3 regions of the Arthrobacter sp. 10N418 genome follow, and region 1 is predicted to be linked to each of the others. Evidence: riboswitches for the same ligand, from Rfam matches in the RefSeq annotation. Region 1 holds a riboswitch; each other region holds the start of a gene.

Region 1 (6,313 bases):
ACCCTAGATAGTCGAGTCCCGTTGTCGAGGCAGTTCGTTCAGGCGAACACAAGCCGCGACGCTGGCGTGCCGGACCGGCCGCCATCTGTAGATCCACTGAAAGAAGTGCACGGCGCGTGTTCAATTCACTCTCTGACCGGTTGACAGCAACCTTCAAGAACCTCCGTGGCAAAGGCCGCCTGACCGAGGCCGACGTTGACGGCACCGTTCGCGAAATCCGGCGTGCCCTCCTGGACGCCGATGTCGCAGTCCCTGTCGTCCGGGAATTCACCGGGCGCGTGCGCGAGCGCGCCCTCGGCGCCGAGGTCAACGCCGCGCTGAACCCGGGCCAGCAGATCGTGAAGATCGTCAACGAGGAACTCGTGGAGATCCTCGGCGGCGAAACCCGCAGGATCCGCCTGGCCAAGACCGGTCCCACCATCATCATGCTCGCGGGCCTCCAGGGTGCCGGCAAGACCACCCTCGCCGGCAAGCTCGCCAAGTACCTCAAGGCCCAGGGCCACAGCCCCATGCTGGTCGCTTCCGACCTGCAGCGCCCCAACGCCGTCAACCAGCTGCAGATCGTCGGCCAGCGCGCCGGCGTCCCGGTGTTCGCCCCGCACCCGGGCGCCACGTCCGCCGAGCTTGAGCACCCCGCCGGGGACCCGGTCGCCGTTTCCCGCGCCGGAGTCGAGGAAGCCCGCCGCACGCTGCACGACGTCGTGATCGTGGATACTGCCGGCCGTACCGGCGTCGACGCCGACATGATGGAGCAGGCCCGCCAGATCCGCCAGGCGATCGTCCCGAACGAAGTCCTCTTCGTCATCGACTCGATGATCGGCCAGGACGCCGTCAACACGGCGCTCGCCTTCGATGAAGGCGTCAACTTCACCGGCATCGTGCTCTCCAAGCTCGACGGCGACGCCCGTGGCGGTGCGGCGCTCTCAGTCGCCTCAGTGACCGGCAAGCCCGTCATGTTCGCGTCCACCGGCGAAGGCCTCGACGACTTCGAGCTCTTCCACCCGGACCGCATGGCCTCACGCATCCTTGATCTCGGCGACGTGCTCACCCTGATCGAGCAGGCCGAAAAATCCTGGGACAAGGACGAAGCCGCACGGATGGCGAAGAAGTTCGCCGACCAGGAAGACTTCACCCTGGACGACTTCCTGGCCCAGATGCAGCAGATCCGCAACATGGGCTCCATGAAGAAGATGCTCATGATGATGCCGGGCGCGCAGAACATCCGGCAGCAGCTTGAACAGTTCGACGAACGCGAGATTGACCGCGTCGAGGCCATTGTCCGGTCCATGACGCCGCACGAGCGCGTCGCGCCCAAAATCATCAACGGCTCCCGCCGCGCCCGCATCGCCCGCGGCTCCGGCGTGCACGTCTCCGAGGTCAACGGCCTCCTGGAGCGCTTCGCCCAGGCCCAGAAGATGATGAAGAAGATGGCTGCCGGCGGCGGGATGCCCGGAATGCCGGGGATGCCCGGCATGGGCGGCGGAGGGGCCCGCAAGGGCGCCAAGAACGCCCCCAAGAAGAAGGCCCGCTCCGGCAACCCGGCCAAGGCAGCGCAGGAACTCCGTGACGCCGAAGCCCGGCGTGCGGCAGGGCCGACCAACCCCGTGCCCACCGGCGCGTCCTTCGGGCAGCAAGGCGGGGACTTCGATCCCTCCCAGCTGAACCTGCCCAAGGGCTTCGATAAGTTCCTCGGCGGCAGCAAGTAACCGGCAGCCCGCAGCTATGTCGCAGGCCCCCTTGCGGGACCGGTGCCCTAGGGTTAGATCATGTTCAAGCAGCGCGTAGTCTTCGTCCACGGGGCGGGCAGCTTCGGGGCCTCCGCGTGGCCAAAGCAGCACGGGATGGCGCTGGGCTACGACGCCCTGTTCCTGCGCCGCCACGGCTTCGACGCCGTCGCTGAACCGCTCGAATCCGACTTCGCCGCCGACGCAGCCATCGTGCTGGGCGCGCTCGCCGACGACGGACGCGGCGCGGCCGGCGGCCACGTCGTGGCGCACTCCCAGGGCGCCATCTCCGCGATGATGGCCGCCGTCGAACGGCCAGACCTCGTCCAGTCCCTCACCCTGGTGGAACCGGGCTGCCTCTCCCTGACGGCGGAACTGCCGGCCACGGCCGCGCACCGGACCCTGATGCAGCCGCTGTTCGACGTCCGCCACCATCTGAGCGACGACGATTTCCACAGGGAATTTGTGCGCCGCGCGTTTTCGGCGGAGGCTCCCGGCGCCACCACCCCGGAGGCACGACGCGCCGCCCGGCGGCTGAGGCTGCAGGCCCCTGCCTGGGAGGCGCCCCTGCAGATCGTGCCAGGGGTCCCCACACTGGTGCTCACCGGCGGCTGGGAACCACTGTACGAGGAAATCGCAGGCTACCTGCGTGAAACCGGTGCCCTGCACCGCGTCGCCGCGGGAGGACACCGGCCCCAGGACTCAGCGGACGGGGACCGGGTCATCCGCTCGTTCATTGCAGAGGTCAGCCGGCGCCAACACGCACAAGCGTCCTAGCCGAGGATGCCTAGGATGCTGCGGGTCCGCCTACGGAAGGCTCCGGCAGGTAGACCTTGCCGCCCGAGGCAAGGAACCCGTCGCTCTTGGCCTGCGTTCCGGCCGCCAGCTGTGCCAGGGCGGCCTGGGAATCCGCTGAACCGTACTCATCCCGGATGTTCTGGCTGATCCGCATGGAACAGAATTTTGGCCCGCACATCGAACAGCAGTGCGCCGTCTTGGCCGGTTCGGGCGGCAACGTCTCGTCGTGGAAAGCCTCTGCGGTGACCGGACCCAGGGAAGGGCGAACTGGTCCCGCCAGCGGAACTCGAACCGTGCCTTGGACAGGGCGTCATCGCGTTCGTGGGCGCCCGGGTGGCCCTTGGCCAGGTCGGCCGCCATCGGCCGCGATCTTCTAGGTGATCACTCCCGTTTTGACATCGTCCTTGTTCGGCAGCCCGAGGTGCTCCTTGGGCGTGACATAGCAGAGCATCGCGGTGCCGTACCGGGCGATCTCCGTGGCGCCGATGGCCAAGGTGATGTGGTCATAGCCCGGTGCGATATCCGCGACCAGCGGCCCGAGCGTGTAGAACGGTGCGCCCTGGCAGAGCTCCTGCTGGCGCTCCACGTTTTCACGGACCAGATGGAACGGCACATGGCCCGGCCCCTCCGGGAACGCGACATCGTATTTGGCGAAGATCGATCAGGGCCCGTCAAAGTGCGTGTAGAGGAAGTTCTCCCGGTGGTGCGCCAGGCACCAGCCGGCCATGATCGAGCCTCCGCGCGAGGCGATGCCCGTGACCCGGTCGGCGGTCAGTGGCAGATAGCATTGATCTTCACCAGGAAGGCTTTGCCGATGATCATGGGCTCGGATTCGGCGTGGTTGATGTTGTTCGGGATGGTGGTCCGGCCGGCCGCCACCTCGCCGCGGACCAGTTCGACGCGGCAGTTTTCGCGTAAGGCGACGAACGGCATCTCCGGCGTGACCACACCTTGCCGTGCGTGGCGCATCTGGGTCACCGTCCGGCCGGCGACGGCGCGGGGCACCGGCCGGGCGCCCTTCCACTCGGCGGACGCGTCACCGCGGCGCACGGCCGACCTGCCGTCGTCGAGCAGGTTCCGTTCCCGCCCGCTGTACGGCTCGGTATCGGCCCTGGCCGCAATCCACGGTGCGCGGAGCGGTTCCAGCCCCAGGACCGGGTCGCTGCCCGGCCCGGCCGTGCGGTAGACCCGGAACGGGGCGTTGGCGGCGCCGCCCGGAGCGGCCGCCAGCGCAATCTCGGTCACCGGAACACGGATGCCGTGCTCCGGATCGGTGGCGAACGCCAGGGAACGCGACTTCAGCGACTGTGTGGGGGCCGCGGGCTGGTTTTGTGCGGGCTGGTCTTGGTTGGTCCGGTCTTGTCCGGCCCGGTTTTAGGCAGGGCTGTGCTGTGCAGATTGGGTGCTCACGAAAATACTCACTTCCTTCGCCGGCATTACCCGGACAGGTTCAACGGTCGCAGGCTGCGTCAGCCCGATCTCAGCCCCTGCAGGGGCGCCCGTGTGGTCGTAGAAGAAGCTACCTCAGGGGCCCCGAGGTCCACCCGAGTGTGGCGGGCCCCGGATCGTCGCGTGGATCCAGCCACGGCGGCGGGCCCATTTGGAATAAATTGAAGCTTCAAGTAATTTTAATGTATGCAAGGTCATCGAAGGTCGGTGGCCACTGAACCACCGGAGCGTTCAAATGACTGCCGAAGCCACCAGCCACGATCTTCTTCCCGCCGCACTCACCATGGGCACTGTGATGCTCAAAGTCGGCGACATGCGGCTCATGACGGATTACTACCAGCGTGCCCTGGGCCTTGACATCGTGGCCGAGCAGGACGGCGGGCTCTACCTCGGCCGCCGCCAGAAGCCGCTCGTCCACCTCGCCCCCGCCCCCGGCCTAAACATCCCCTCCCGCGGCGAGGCCGGCCTCTTCCACACCGCACTGCTCTTCGAGGACCAGCCTGCCCTGGCCGCCACGGTCGCGAGCGCGGCCCAGTACGAGCCGCAGTCCTTCACCGGGAGCGCCGACCACCTTGTCAGCGAGGCGTTCTATTTCAACGACCCCGAAGGCAACGGAATCGAGCTCTACTACGACCGTCCGCGGGCCGCGTGGTCCTGGGACGGCAAGAACGTCGTGATGGACAGCCTCGCCCTGCCGCCGCAGCGCTATCTGGAACAGTTCCTGACCGAAGAATCCGTGAGCGGCCAGCGCGAGGCCGATGCCGGCGTCGGGCACGTCCACCTGCAGGTGGGCGACGTCCAGTCGGCCCACGACTTCTACGTCGGGACCCTGGGGTTTGAGAAGACGGCGGGCTGGCACGGCCAGGCGCTGTTCGTCTCCGCCGGCGGCTACCACCACCACATGGCTATGAACGTCTGGAACAGCCGCGGCGCCGGGCCCCGTCGGGATACCCTCGGCCTGGGCGAAGTGCTGATTGAAGTGCCTTCGGGGGACGACGTCGGAGCCCTCGCCGACCGTCTCAAGGTTGCCGGTGTCCAGTCCCACCACACCGGCGCCGAGCTGCGGTTCGAGGATCCGTGGCGCAACCGCATCCGTGTCGCTGTCCGCTGAGCACCCGCTGAGTCCGGCGCGGTCGCCGGGCGCGTGAGCCGTCCGCGGACGCACCATGTTGCGGTCAGCCACAGCTGTCCGGGATTTATTCCCACCGGTTTGCCATGCCCCGGTCCGCCACGCAGCCCTCGTTGACGGACACCGTTGCACGCAGCCCGTCTGCCTGCCGGGCACCGTTGCACGAAGCCTGCCTGCCGGACTGGTGATTGGCGAGTGCGCCGCCGCCGCCAAAGGCCTGCCGCTGCCCGTGCTGCGGCGGTGCGTAAGCTCTCCGCTTTCGCCAGGCACTGGACATGCCCAACGTTCAAGGGCAGCGCCTCAGGGGCATGTCCAACGCAGGCGGCCGGGAACGGACATAGTGCCAGCATGTCCATTGGTCGCGGTCGGGGGAGGGTATGTCCGCAGGCGAGGCCGGATGGAAGAGTTTCGACCACGGTCCAGGGGAGGTCATGTCCGGTCCGGGCGCGGCCGGGCTCGAGCGGCTAGGCTGAAACAACAATCCAGCCGCGACTCATGAGGAGTGTTTCCTTGGGATTCACCGAAATCTTTGTTTCCACCCACAACGCAGCCCTCAAGCGCGCCGGGGCCCTGGACGGCGGCGCGCCTGCCGCCCCGGGCGCCGTACGGATCCCGGACATCAGTGACTTCGAAGTCGAACGGCTCGGGGACCTGGCCGGCACCGCCGTCCACGCCGCCGGCGCCGACTATGAGCTGGCCATGGTGGATGTGGCCAGCGACTCCCTGCTCGGCGTTCCGCATGCCATGGTCCGGGCCCTCGCCGAGTTGCTCAGCTACGAGACCGAAGACGAAGGCAACATCCTGGAAGACGTGGCGGCGAGCTGGGCTGCCGAGGAGGACATGCCCTTCGGTGCGGACCAGGCCACAGGCTACGTCCGGCAGCTTGCCGAACTCGCGGCCGGCATCGACCCGGCCACGAAGTCTGAGCTCTACGTCTGGACATCCTGACTGGGGCCGCGACGTGCCTTCCGGGGTGAAATCAGCCACTGCATGGGTGTCAAGTCGAAATCCCGGCGCTGATCTGGCACAATGAACAGGTACTTGATCTGCGTGGCCCCTCTCTCCGCGTCCGGATCTTGTCCTTTTAGAACCCCCTAGTATGGCCCGCCCCACGGGTGCAGAACGCCGGGCTCGACCCCGTTTCAGAAACAGGAGTGACCACAAAAGTGGCCGTAAAGATTCGCCTTAAGCGCTTCGGCAAGATGCGCGCACC
Region 2 (6,313 bases), on a different contig from region 1:
CGTACAGGCTGCACGGGCCAGGTCGGTTCAGGCGTGCAGGCGCGGCGCGTCGAAAAATGCGACCTCGTAGCGCGAGGACTGGCGGAAGGCCAGGGCCATGGCCTCCCTCTCGGACGCCGAGGCGTGCCTGGCTGCCGCGTCGGTATACGCGATGGCCTGCCGGGTCGCGGCGGCAAATCCTTCGTCGGCGTAGGTGCGGAGCCACACGGCATAGGGATGGCTTCCCGGGGAACCCGCGGCGAGGAACTGTCCGTGCAGGGCCTCCCCCACCTCGGCGTAGAGCCAGAAGCACGGAAGGGCCGCCGCCACCAGCACCGCGTAGCTGCCGGATGCCGAGGCGGCCAGCAGGTGGTCGACATAGGACTTCGTGACCGGACCCAGGGTGGCTTCGGCGGAGCGGGTGCTGAGCCAGGTCCGGTGCAGCTCCGATTCCACCTCGAGGCATTGCTGCGCCGAGCCGGCCCAGAACAGTTGCTCGGCGTCCGAGGGCGCGAGCGCGGCGGCACGGGCCAGGACCCGTGAGTAGCCGTTGAGGTAGATGGCGTCCTGCGCAAGGTAGTAGGCAAACTCGTTCTCGGGCAGCGTGCCGTCGGCCAGGCCCCGGATGAAGTCGAGGGCATGGATTGCCTCCAGATCGCCGGCCGCCTGGTTCCGGAGCGCCTCTACGAACTCGCCCTCCGCCGGGGCGCGGTCCGGGATGCGGCCGTGCCCCTCCGTGAGGTGCTGAAGATGATGGAAGTGGTGGACGGGGCCGTTACCGGAGCCGACGTCCAGTCCGTTTGCAGCCCGCAACGCACCCTGCAGCCACGGTTTGACCTCCCGCAGCGCTGCCTCCCAGTCCCCCACCCGGGCCTGCACCGTGGCCATGGCCGAGGACAGGGAGCACCCTGTGCCGTGGCTGTTGCGTGTGGCGACGCGCTCCCCCGGCACCACGACGGTCTCCTGTCCCAGCAGTCCTCCGGTGTTGACGAGCGCGTCCGGGCAACCGCCGCCGCTCCCGCCCTCCCGGTCTTTCAGGTGGCCGCCCTTGACGAGGACAGTGGTGCCGACCAGCGCGGCCAGGCGTTTGCCCTGCTCCAGGGCCTCGTCCCAGTCCCCGGCGACGGGTTCATGTAAAAGGATCGCCAGTTCGGCGAGGTTGGGCGTGATCAGGTCGGCGAGCGGCAGTAAGGCGTGGAGCGCGGCTTCAGCGGATTCCTGCAGGAGGCGGTCCCCGCTGGTCGCCACCATCACGGGATCCAGGACCACGACGGCGGGCCTGACCTTTTCGAGCCAGCTGCGGACGGCGTCAATCACCGCGGCGTCGCCCAGCATGCCGATCTTCACGGCGTCGATGCCGATGTCGTCGCTGATCGCGTTCAGCTGCCGGGTAAGGAACGCTGCCGGCGGAACGTGGACCGCCGTGACTCCGCGCGTGTTCTGCGCGGTCAGCGCCGTGATCGCCGCCATGCCGTAGCCCCCGTTCGCGGCGATGCTCTTCAGGTCCGCCTGGATCCCCGCGCCGCCGGACGGGTCGGAACCGGCGATGGCCAGGACGCGGGGAGGCCGGGTTTGCGCGGACCGGCGTGGCGGGTACGGAAGAAATGATGAGGACAAGAGAGACATCCCTTCGCCGGTGCTAGCCGGACAGGTTCAACGGGTCTGGATCTCAGCCGGCCCAATGCGCGGCACCCCGTGTCAGTGCTCCAGCCTAGCCTCATCCGTTAAATAACCGCGGGTGCGGCCCGGTTCCGGCGTATTGCTACGCCGGTCCGGGCCGCACCCGCGGTCCTGCCGGGCCGGGCCGGCTAGAGCTCCGAGGCCGGTACGCCGACGCCGAGGATGATCGGCTCGCTGGCTGCCGGCTTGGCTGCCGGCTTGCCCGCGGCAGGCGCCTTGGCTTCATGAACCGAAACGGCTGCGGCCGATGCCGTTGCCTCGCGGTGCTGGACGGACGTCTCGTTGGCTGCGCCCTGGGCGCGGCTGGCGCTCCGGTTGCGGCGTCCGCGGCGGCCGCCGGACGTGGTGCCGGTCGCGACAGCAGGCTCGGGAACAGCAGGCTCGGAAACCGTGGACTCCGGAACAGTCGCCACGGCCGCAGGGGCCGCGGCTTGGCCCCTCGCCGGACGGCGCTGCGCTTCGGCCCCTGTGCTTTCCCCGGCTTCGCCGAGGTGGGCGAACGCCTCGGTCAGGAGGTCGAGCGTCAGGGAAGGCACCTGCGACTCCTCGGCGTGTTCGACGAAGGGCAGGGCAACCTGCTCGCCGCCGAAGGTCAGGACGGCGCCTGGGCGTCCGGCTGCTTCCTCCGTGGCGGCAAGCTTCGTGACTGCGTCGACGGCGGCCTGGCGGGCCCCCGCTTCGCTGGCAGCGGCTGCCTCCCCGTCGTGCAGGTGGGCGGCGTGTGCTGCCGCGGCGATGTTCGCCAGGGCTGCACGGGTCGCCTCGGCTTTGGCGTGCCGCTCCGCCTCGGTGGGTTCGGCGTGCACTGCTGCCGGCGCGGACGGGGTTGCTTCCGGGGTGCCCTGGCCGCCCTTGCCGCGGCGGCGGCTCTTGCGCTCGGTCCGCGCTGCGGGCTGGGCCTCGGCACGGGGAACGTAGTGTTCGGCGGCGACGGTATTGGCGCGGCGGTGCTCGACGGGCTCGTCGTGGGTGACAATTCCGCGGCCTGCGCAGGCTTCGCACTGTTCGCCGAAGACCTCGAGCAGCCCCGTGCCCATCCGCTTGCGGGTCATCTGAACGAGCCCCAACGAGGTCACCTCGGCCACCTGGTGCTTGGTGCGGTCCCGGCCCAGGCACTCCACCATGCGGCGCAGCACGAGGTCGCGGTTCGATTCCAGCACCATGTCGATGAAGTCGATCACGATGATGCCGCCGATGTCGCGCAGCCGCAGCTGCCGGACGACTTCCTCCGCCGCCTCCAGGTTGTTCTTGGTGACGGTTTCTTCAAGGTTGCCGCCGCTGCCGGTGAACTTTCCGGTGTTGACGTCCACCACGGTCATGGCCTCGGTGCGGTCGATCACGAGGGAACCGCCCGAGGGCAGGAAGACCTTGCGGTCAAGGGCCTTGTGGATCTGCTCGTCGATGCGCCAGGCAGCGAAGATGTCCGTGTCCTTTGTCCACTTCTCGAGCCGGCCCACGAGGTCCGGTGCCACGTAGGTGACGTAGGCCTCGATGGTGTCCCAGGCCTCCTCGCCGGAGACGATCAGCTTGGAGAAGTCCTCGTTGAAGACGTCGCGGACCACCTTGATGGTCAGGTCGGGTTCGCCGTAGAGCAGCTCCGGGGCAAGCATCTTGGTCGAGGTGGCTTGGCTCTCGATGCCCTCCCACTGGGCGCGGAGGCGGTTGATGTCGTGCGTCAGTTCTTCTTCGGAGGCACCTTCGGCCGCGGTGCGGACGATGACGCCGGCGTCTTCTGGCAGGCGGTCCTTGAGGATCCGCTTGAGGCGGTTGCGTTCGACGTCGGGCAGCTTGCGCGAGATGCCCGTCATGGAACCGCCGGGCACGTAGACGAGGTAGCGGCCGGGCAGCGAGATCTGGCTCGTAAGCCGGGCGCCCTTGTGGCCGACCGGGTCCTTGGTGACCTGGACGAGGACTGAGTCGCCGGACTTCAGCGCGTTTTCGATCCGGCGCTGCTTGCCTTCGAGGTTGACGGACTCCCAGTTCACTTCGCCCGCGTACAGCACGGCGTTGCGGCCGCGTCCGATGTCGACGAAGGCCGCTTCCATGGAAGGCAGGACGTTCTGGACCTTGCCCAGGTAGACGTTGCCGATCAGGGAATCCTGCTGGGTCTTGGAGACGAAGTGCTCGGCCAGGACCCCGTCTTCGAGGACGCCGATCTGGATTCTGTCGTCGCGCTGGCGCACGATCATCTGGCGGTCCACGGATTCGCGGCGGGCCAGGAACTCGGCCTCGGTGATGACAGTGCGGCGGCGGCCGGTGTCGCGTGATTCCCTGCGGCGCTGCTTCTTGGCCTCGAGCCGGGTGGATCCCTTGACGGACGTGACGCGGTTGTTGACCGGCGCCTCCGACATCGCGCGGGGCGCACGGACGCGGGTCACGGTGTTGGGCGGATCGTCGTCTCCCCCGCCGGTGAGCTCGAGGTCCTGGTCACCGCGGCGGCGGCGCCGACGGCGGCGCGAGGTCACGCCGTCTTCCAGCATTCCCTCCGGTTCTTCTTCGGCTTCCTCCGCGGAGCCTTCTTCATCGGTTTCGGACTCAGTGCCGGTGCGGCTGGTGCGGCCGCGGCGCCCGCGGCTGCGGCGGCGACGGCGGGACCCGGCGTCCTCGCCTTCCTCGCCCTCTTCCTCATCGGCGTCCTCCGTCTCCGCGGCGTGAGCCGGAACTGGAACCGGGCGAACAACGGTGCTGAGGTCGGGGGCCTGGAAAATCATCGAGGTGACCATGCCGGGCTCGAGGAACAGCGAGGAGGCGGCGGACGGCGCTTCGGCGGGCTTCCCGCCCGCCTCTTCCGCGGGAGTGTCGCGCGTTTCGACGGCTGCTTCGGCGGGAGTTTCGCGCGTTTCGACGGGCGCTTCGGCTGCCTCCGCGGCCGGGGCCCCGGCTGCGGGCACTTCGGCGGCCGGGGCGGCTGCCTTGGCGCGGCTGGCCCGGCGTCGGACGGGCTTGACGGCGGGAGCGTCACCAGCGCCCGTCCCGGCCGCAGCCGCCTCGGCGGCGGGTGCAGTTCCGGCCTCTTCGGCGAACGCGGGCAGCGGTTCGGCGGTTTCGGCGGTCTTGCGGGCCCGGGTGCGGCGGACAGGCGCCTTCTTGGCCTCGGGGGCGGATTCGGCGCCCGGGTTGTCCACGGGGGCTTCAGCCGCGGCGGCGGCTTCAGCAGCAAGCGTTGCTTCCTCGGCGGCGACGACCGGGTCAACGGGGGCTGTCTTGGCGACAACCTTGCGGCGTGTCCGGACGGCCCTCTTGGGCGCTACCGGAGCAGCTGCTTCTGGTGCCTGATCGGGGACGATCGGTTCGTCGTTAACCGTTACAACCTGGTCATTTTCCATATGTGGCGACACTCCTGCCCCCGATGTACCGCCACATCCGGCACCCGTTGGGGCAATTATTTGTCAACACCCGCAGGCATTGACAGAAGTCAATTGGATACCCTCAGGTTCGCACCGGCAGTGGGGTGCGGCAGCCCTGGAGGGCCGGCGAGATTGTTTGTGGAACCCGTTGACGTTCACGCCACAACCAGGTGCCGTCCAATGGCATTGCGGGACAGCCCGGATCAGAGGATCCGCAGCTCCCTGCTCATCATTGGCGGTCTTGAAACAAAATCGCCGGACCGGAATCCGGATGTGGATCGGGTTCCAGCCACGATCATTGTCTCACAGGAGCCGTCGAATCAGGCGGAAGCAGGGCGGGGACAGTTCACGGATCGCCGGGACGGAGGCGGCCGGACGCCGTTCCACGGTGGCGTCCAGCCTGCGGCGATACAATCGGGGCCAGAAGCACCGAGCCAAAGGACCTATATTCCATGCCCAGCATTTCCAGCACCGCCGGCGGTGCAACCATGCACGAGCCGCAGTCCGGTCCGGCCCCGGCGGACCGGAGCCTTCCGACGATGACCCGCGACCGCCCGTTCGCATGGCTGCTGCTGATCACCGGCGTGATCGGCTGGCTTGCCTCCGGGGCGCTGGTGCTCGAGAAGCTGGAAGTGCTGAAGGATCCAAAGCACGTCACGGTTTGCGACGTGAACCCCTGGATTTCGTGCGGGCAGGTCATGCAGACGCCGCAGAGTTCCGCGTTCGGTTTCCCCAACATGTTTATCGGCATCGTGGCCTTCGCGGTCATCATCACCACTGCCATGGGGATCCTCGCGGGCGCAAAGTTTGCCCGGGGGTACTGGCTCGGGCTTCAGGCCGGCGTGACGCTGGGCTTCATCTTTGTGGTGTGGCTCTGGTCCCAGGCCCTGTACGCCATCCACATCCTGTGCCCGTTCTGCATGATCGTCTGGGCCGCCATGATCCCCCTGTTCGTCTGGGTGACCATCCGCAACGTCTCCCACGGAGTGATTCCCCTGCCCGCAGGACCGACGAGGATCCTCGGCGACTCCGGCTGGATCATCGCGGCTCTGCTGTACGTCGCCGTGATCGCCACCATCTTCTTCGCCTTCATCCAGGTCTTCATCGGAACGTCCGGCTACTAGGAGCGCAAACCCCACCGGGTGACAGAAAAGGCCAATGTTCATCGCGAACATTGGCCTTTTCTAGCGCCTCGGTGCCTTAGCGCCTCGGTGCGGGTCAGTCCTGGAACCAGATCTTGATCTCACGCTGGGCGGACTCCACCGAGTCCGAGCCGTGGACCAGGTTCTGCTGCACGGCCAGGCCCC
Region 3 (6,313 bases), on a different contig from region 1:
CTCGCGACCGGCGGCTACGCCGGGCTGGCGCCGATGTTCAACAAGGACACCGACCCGGGGGACTATAACGACCCCCTGCCGCAGGCCCTGATCCTGACCTCGATCGTGATCTCTTTCGCCGTCACAGCCTTCATGCTGGGCATCATCTACCGCTCGTGGGTCCTGGCCCGCCAGGACGAGATCCAGGACGATGCCGAAGACCGCCGCGTCGCGGCGACGCCCCGCTTCGACGCCGAGGACGACTCTGTGATACCCGTTGAAACCTCCGAATTCCCCCTGGCCATGCTCGGCTCCGATGCCACGGGGATTTCAGACGCCGCCGGGGAGACGGCCGCAGCGATCATGTCGGGCGACCGCCCGGTCCTGGCCGAAAACGCCGCCGCGGAAGAACGGCCGGGATCCCGGAACGCGGCCCAAATCCCGGAAGGAGGCGGAGAGTGAACATCACCAGTTTTGCCCCGCTCGCCGTCGTACTTCCCATCCTTGGCGCCGCACTGGCGTTCCTGCTGATCCGGTCCCCCCGGTCCCAGCGGGCCGTCAGCATTGCGGTCCTGTCCCTGACGCTGCTGCTTGAATGCTGGCTCCTGGCCTCCGTCTGGGAGGGCGGGGCCGCGGCGGTGAACCTCGGCGGCTGGCTTCCGCCCTGGGGCATCGTGATGGTGGTGGACCAGTTCTCCTCGCTCATGCTCGTGGTGTCCTCCGCCGTGAGCCTCGCCGTGCTGGTCTATGCGACAGGGCAGGGCATGGCCGACGGCGACCGCGACGCGCCGGTATCGATCTTCCACCCCACCTATCTGATCCTGGTCGCAGGGGTGTCCAACGCCTTCCTGTCCGGGGACCTCTTCAACCTCTATGTGGGCTTTGAGATCCTCCTGACGGCCAGCTATGTGCTGATCACACTGGGCGGGACGGGCCCCCGTATCCGCGCCGGGGTCACTTACGTGGTGGTCTCGGTGGTCTCCTCGGTACTCTTCCTGATCGCGATCGCCATGATCTACGGCGCTACCGGAACTATCAACATGGCCGACCTCGCTATCAAGCTCGCCGACCTCGACCAGGGCACGCGGACCCTGCTGCACGTCATGCTGCTGGTTGCTTTCGGCATCAAGGCTGCGGTGTTCCCGCTGTCCTTCTGGCTCCCGGACTCCTACCCGACCGCGCCCGCCCCCGTCACGGCGGTGTTTGCCGGCCTGCTGACCAAGGTCGGGGTCTACGCCATGGTGCGCACGGAGACGCTCCTGTTCCCCGGGGACACGCTCAATGCGCCGCTCATGGTGGCCGCCTTGTTGACCATGGTCGTGGGGATCCTCGGCGCCCTGGCCCAGAGCGACATCAAGCGGCTCCTGTCCTTCACGCTGGTCAGCCACATCGGCTACATGGTGTTCGGACTGGCGATGTCAACGGCGGCCGGCCTGGCCGCCGCGGTCTTCTACGTCGTCCACCACATCACCATCCAGACCAGCCTGTTCCTGGTGACCGGCTTGATTGAACGCCGGGGCGGAAGCTCCTCGGTGGACCGCGTGGCCGGCCTGGCCAAGCTGTCCCCGCTGCTGGCCGTGCTCTTCTTCGTCCCCGCGATGAACCTGGCCGGGATCCCGCCGTTCTCGGGCTTCCTGGGTAAGCTCGGGCTCCTGCAGGCGGGCATCCAGCTCGGCACGCCGCTGGCCTACGCACTGGTGATCGGGGGAGTGCTCACCAGCCTGCTGACGCTGCTGGCTGTCGCCAGGGTCTGGAACCGCGCGTTCTGGCGCAAACCCGAGGACGCGGAACATCCGGACCCGGTGCTGCTCGCCGCTTCCCGGGACTCGGCCACCGGAAACAGGGCAGGGAAGTCCAACGTCGTCTTGCTGCCGCGGACCATGGTGGGCTCCACCCTGGGCCTGGTGATCCTTGGCGTGGCGCTGACAGTTTTCGCAGGGCCCCTGTTCAAGGTGGCCGACCAGTCCGCAAGGGAGATGCTGGACAGGTCCTCGTACATCCAGGCGGTGCTGGGCGAGGATGCGCCCGTCCCGGCGCTCGCCGGGCCCGCGCCCGGCCAGCGGCCGGAGGGCCGGAAATGAGCCGGAAGCGGATCTCGCTGCGCCAGGAACTGCCGCTGCTGGTGTGGCTTGTGATCGTCTGGGGTGCCCTCTGGCAGAACTTCAGTCCGGGCAACCTGCTCTTCGGGGCACTCATCGCGGTGGTGGTGGCCAGGGTGTTCTACCTGCCGCCGGTGGAACTCGGCGGACGCTTCAACGCCCTCCGTGCGATCTTCTTCGCGTTTGTGTTCCTGGCGAAGGTCGTGGAGGCCAGCCTCCAGGTCCTGTTCCTTGCCGTCGTCCGCGGACCGCGGGTGATCAGCGCCGTCGTCGCCGTCCCGCTGCGGAGCCGTTCCGACCTCCTGGTGACGGCCACCGGGCATGTGATCTCGCTGATTCCCGGGTCGCTGGTGGTGGAGGTGGACAGGTCCACGTCCACGCTCTATATCCATGGGATCAATGTCCGTAATGCCGAGGACGGGGCCAGGCTCCGCAAGGAGGTCCGGGACACCGAGGCCTCCCTGATCCGCATCATGGGGACCAGGGACGAACTGTCCGCACTGAACCAGGAGGTGGGCGCGTGATGCAGCTAGTCCTGGCGGTGACCGCCGTCGTACTGTCCGTGGCCGCGGCCGGGGCCATCATCCGGATCGCGAGGGGCCCGTCGCTGCTGGACCGGGTGCTCGCGGTCGATGTGCTGTTGGCCATCTTCGGCGCCGCACTGTGCATTGACATGGCCGTCAACCGGAATTTGAACAACCTGATGCTGCTGGTGGCGATGTCCATCATCGGCTTCGTCGGCTCCGTCACGGTGGCCCGGTTCGTGGCGGACAGGAGGGAACCCACCCGTGATTCCTGACACGCTCCCCGCCGACGCCGTGATCGACGCCGTATCCGCCGTCTGCATGGTGGCCGGTGCGCTGATGTCCCTCGCTGCGGCCGTCGGGCTGCTGCGGTTCCCGGACCTCATGAGCCGGATGCACGCCGCGACGAAGCCCCAGGTGCTCGGCCTGTTCCTGCTGCTTCTGGCCGTGGGTCTGCAAATGCGCGTCTGGTGGGTCTGGCCCGTGCTGATGGTGGCCTGGCTCTTCCAGCTGCTCACCGTCCCTGTCGCCGCCCACATGGTGGGCCGGGCCGGCTACCGGACCAAGCACCTGCACCCGGAGCTGCTCAGCACGGACGAGCTCGAGGCCGTGGTCCAGAGGGCGGCCGCCCAGCGTCGGCTGGACGACGACGGCGGCGGGGCCGACGGCCGGGGTTAGACGATGTCCTGGGTCTTGGCGAAACGGGTGACCGCACGCTGCGTCCCGCGGTTGGCGAGAACCTGGATGATGGCGCTGACCGACGCGGAGATCAGGGCGAAGGTCAGTGCCGAGCGCAGCGTGGTGGGGACGTCGTCGTCATGGCCCTTGGGCGGCTTGTTGCCCGTGGTCTTTTCCCAGACGGTGTCGACGAGCTTGGTTCCGGCGAAGCCGGCCAGCAGGCTGATGCCGGTGCCCAGCAGCTTGATGACAATGTTCATTTTTGGGACTCCTTGCGGCAGGAAACAGGGCTTCCCCTAGCCTAGCGCCCAGCCCGGCCGAGTATCTCCGACAGTGCTTCGACCACCAGATCGTGGTCGGCTTTCTGGGGCAACCCGGAGACCGTGACGGTGCCGACCGCCCCCGTGCCCCTTAGGTAGATCGGAAAGGCGCCGCCGTGGGCGGCGAACATGGACTGGTCGAACCAGGCGTTGTCCTCGATCCGTCCGCCGGCTGCCCGGGCGCGGAGGCCCACGAGCAGCGACGGGACCTCGTACCGCACGGCAGTGCGTTTCTTGGCGTTGATCCACCGTTCGTTGTCCGGGGTGGCGCCGTCCAGTGCCGCGTGGAAGAGGACCTGCTCGCCTTTGCTGATATCGATGGCGATTGGCAGTGAGCGTGTCCTGCCCAGCTCAACGAGGAGGAGCCCGAGGTCCAGGGCGTCGTCCTTGCTGAAGGACGCGAACTGGAGCGCGTCGATCTCAGACAGGATGCGGCCGATCAGCGCCGCCAGGGACCCCGGCGGTTGCGGCTCGCTCGAGTCAGGGTCATAGTCAGCGGAGGACCCTGGTGTGGCTGGTGTAAGCGTCACAATAGTCCAGCTTTCCGGTTGGTTGCCCGTCTGCCCTCCGGCGGCAGCCCTTGTCCGCGCCACTGCCGACTCTATCAAGCCCGGTGCTCACGGACACCGGCGCCGACGTGTTCCCCGCCGACGTGTTCCCCGCCGCCGGGGGCCCGGGCCGGCCGCCGGCTCCGGATTGTGACTGCCGGCCGCGGATTCCCGGACGGCCGGGTGTAAACTGGACACCGCCCACAAGGGCGATTTTAGATACGACAGGGGAGCGCCGCCGTCGGTCATCACCGGGGAGACCCGGGGAAGCCAAAGGTGGGCGCTGAGAGTGCGGACAACCGCAGACCCTCGAACCTGATCCGGTTAGTACCGGCGCAAGGGAGTCGAGTTCTCAGAGTGCCCGGAGCGGCGGCGAAAGCCACAGCCGGCCGGGGCACTCTCCCCTCCTGTTCCTCAGGAGGACGACATGACTGATATTTTTGCAAACCAGACACTCAACCGGCGCGGCTACAACTGGCGTGTGGTCGACATCGTCGTGGCTGCGCTGATCGCCGTTGCCGGCGGCGTAATCTTCTGGGCTTGGGATCAGGGCGCCAACCTGGTCTCGGCACCTGTTAATGCGCTCTACCCGCCGCTGTCCGGGCTCTACGCAGGCGGCTGGATGATTCCGGCCATCCTGGGCATGCTCATTGTCCGCAAGCCGGGGGCGGCGTTGTTCTGCGAAACCGTCGCCGCTACGGGCGAGCTGATCATGGGCTCGCAGTACGGCACGACGGTGCTGATTTCCGGTGTCCTGCAGGGCCTCGGTGCGGAACTGGTGTTCGCCGCGTTCCTGTACAAGAGGTTCAACCTGCCGGTGTCCCTGCTGGCAGGGGCCGGCGCGGGCCTGTTCTGCGGCCTGAACGACTCCTTCCTGCCCTGGGGCTGGAACATCGCCTACGAGCCCGGGGACAAGCTCGCCTACATCATCTTCACGGCAGTCTCCGGCGCAGTAATCGCCGGAGCCCTGGCCTGGCTCGCCACCCGCGGCCTGGCCAGGACCGGGGTCCTGAGCTCCTTCGCGTCCCGCAAGGCCGCCGCAGAGCCCGTCTCCTCCTGACGTCCGCGCGCCGCACATGACACCTTCCAACACGGTCCGCCCGGCAGCGGTCACGGCCCGCGGCTGGGGCTGGCGGCACGCCGGCCGGCCCCGGCCCGCGGTCAACGGACTGGACCTGGACATCCGGCCCGGGGAACGGGTGCTGCTGCTGGGCCCTTCCGGCGCCGGCAAGTCCACGCTGCTCCACGCCCTGGCGGGCGTGCTCGGCGACAGTTCCGCCGGCGCCGCGGGCGGAGCCGGTTCGCCGGGCCTGCCCGCGGAGGCGGAGGATTCCGACGAGACAGGGAGCCTCCTGATCGACGGCGCTCCGCCACGCGCGCAGCGCGGCCGGGCCGGGCTCATGCAGCAGGACCCGGAAACCCAAGTGGTGCTCTCGCGCCTCGGCGACGACGTCGCCTTCGGGGCGGAGAACCTTTCCGTGCCACCGGAGAGAATCTGGCGGCGTGTGAAGGAAGCGCTCGACGACGTCGGGCTGGGCCGGCTGCCGCTGGACCACCCGACGTCGGCCCTCTCCGGCGGGCAGAAGCAGCGACTGGCGCTTGCCGGCATCCTGGCGATGCGTCCCGGTCTGCTCCTTCTCGACGAACCCACCGCCAATCTGGACCCTGCCGGCGTCCTGGAAGTCCGCGACGCCGTGGGCCGCAGCCTGGACAAGACCGGGGCCACCCTGGTTGTGGTGGAACACCGCGTGGCCGTGTGGAAAGACCTCGTGGACCGGATCGTGGTGCTGCAGCCGGGGTCGGCCACGGAATCCGCCGTGCTGATCGACGGGCCCCCCGACCAGGTGCTGGAGCAGGCGCGGGACATGCTCATTGCTGCGGGCGTCTGGGTGCCGGGGCATGTGCCAACGACGCGGGCCCGTTCAGCGGGGGGTACGGCGGGGACAGCCGGGACCCTCGGGACGTCCGGGGCAGCCGGGGTGGCGGCCGGAGCGCTGCTGCTGGCCGCGGAAGACCTGGCGGTGTCCCGTGAGCGGCCGCGCCGGGCGGGCTGGCGCGGGGGGTTCCGGACCATTCCGCCGCATCCCGTGCAGTCCGGCATCACAGCGCGGGTCCGTGCGGGGGCGGCCCTGACCATCACCGGACCCAACGGTTCGGGGAAGTCG

Evidence for each region. A riboswitch is a leader RNA that binds a small molecule or an ion and turns the genes downstream of it on or off. The one in region 1 is predicted to bind thiamine pyrophosphate.
Region 2: another riboswitch for thiamine pyrophosphate. It lies ahead of AC1DCZ_RS10050 (bifunctional hydroxymethylpyrimidine kinase/phosphomethylpyrimidine kinase); the one in region 1 lies ahead of AC1DCZ_RS06010 (phosphomethylpyrimidine synthase ThiC).
Region 3: another riboswitch for thiamine pyrophosphate. It lies ahead of AC1DCZ_RS12390 (ECF transporter S component); the one in region 1 lies ahead of AC1DCZ_RS06010 (phosphomethylpyrimidine synthase ThiC).

The regions. Positions count from the first base shown of each region.
Region 1 is NZ_JBFTIK010000005.1:181,270-187,582, forward strand. It holds gene ffh (signal recognition particle protein) at 117-1,706, shown strand; gene AC1DCZ_RS06005 (alpha/beta hydrolase) at 1,767-2,501, shown strand; partial or broken gene AC1DCZ_RS06010 (phosphomethylpyrimidine synthase ThiC) at 2,512-3,860, opposite strand; TPP riboswitch at 3,928-4,035, opposite strand; gene AC1DCZ_RS06015 (VOC family protein) at 4,207-5,082, shown strand; gene AC1DCZ_RS06020 (hypothetical protein) at 5,611-6,048, shown strand; gene rpsP (30S ribosomal protein S16) at 6,267-6,313, shown strand, end outside.
Region 2 is NZ_JBFTIK010000010.1:65,917-72,229, reverse strand. It holds gene AC1DCZ_RS10050 (bifunctional hydroxymethylpyrimidine kinase/phosphomethylpyrimidine kinase) at 28-1,605, opposite strand; TPP riboswitch at 1,588-1,685, opposite strand; gene AC1DCZ_RS10045 (Rne/Rng family ribonuclease) at 1,788-4,985, opposite strand; gene AC1DCZ_RS10040 (vitamin K epoxide reductase family protein) at 5,459-6,130, shown strand; gene ndk (nucleoside-diphosphate kinase) at 6,225-6,313, opposite strand, start outside.
Region 3 is NZ_JBFTIK010000013.1:159,095-165,407, reverse strand. It holds gene AC1DCZ_RS12425 (Na(+)/H(+) antiporter subunit C) at 1-441, shown strand, start outside; gene AC1DCZ_RS12420 (Na+/H+ antiporter subunit D) at 438-2,060, shown strand; gene AC1DCZ_RS12415 (Na+/H+ antiporter subunit E) at 2,057-2,602, shown strand; gene AC1DCZ_RS12410 (monovalent cation/H+ antiporter complex subunit F) at 2,602-2,877, shown strand; gene mnhG (monovalent cation/H(+) antiporter subunit G) at 2,867-3,280, shown strand; gene AC1DCZ_RS12400 (DUF4235 domain-containing protein) at 3,277-3,540, opposite strand; gene AC1DCZ_RS12395 (heme-degrading domain-containing protein) at 3,582-4,130, opposite strand; TPP riboswitch at 4,365-4,508, shown strand; gene AC1DCZ_RS12390 (ECF transporter S component) at 4,576-5,208, shown strand; gene AC1DCZ_RS12385 (ABC transporter ATP-binding protein) at 5,225-6,313, shown strand, end outside.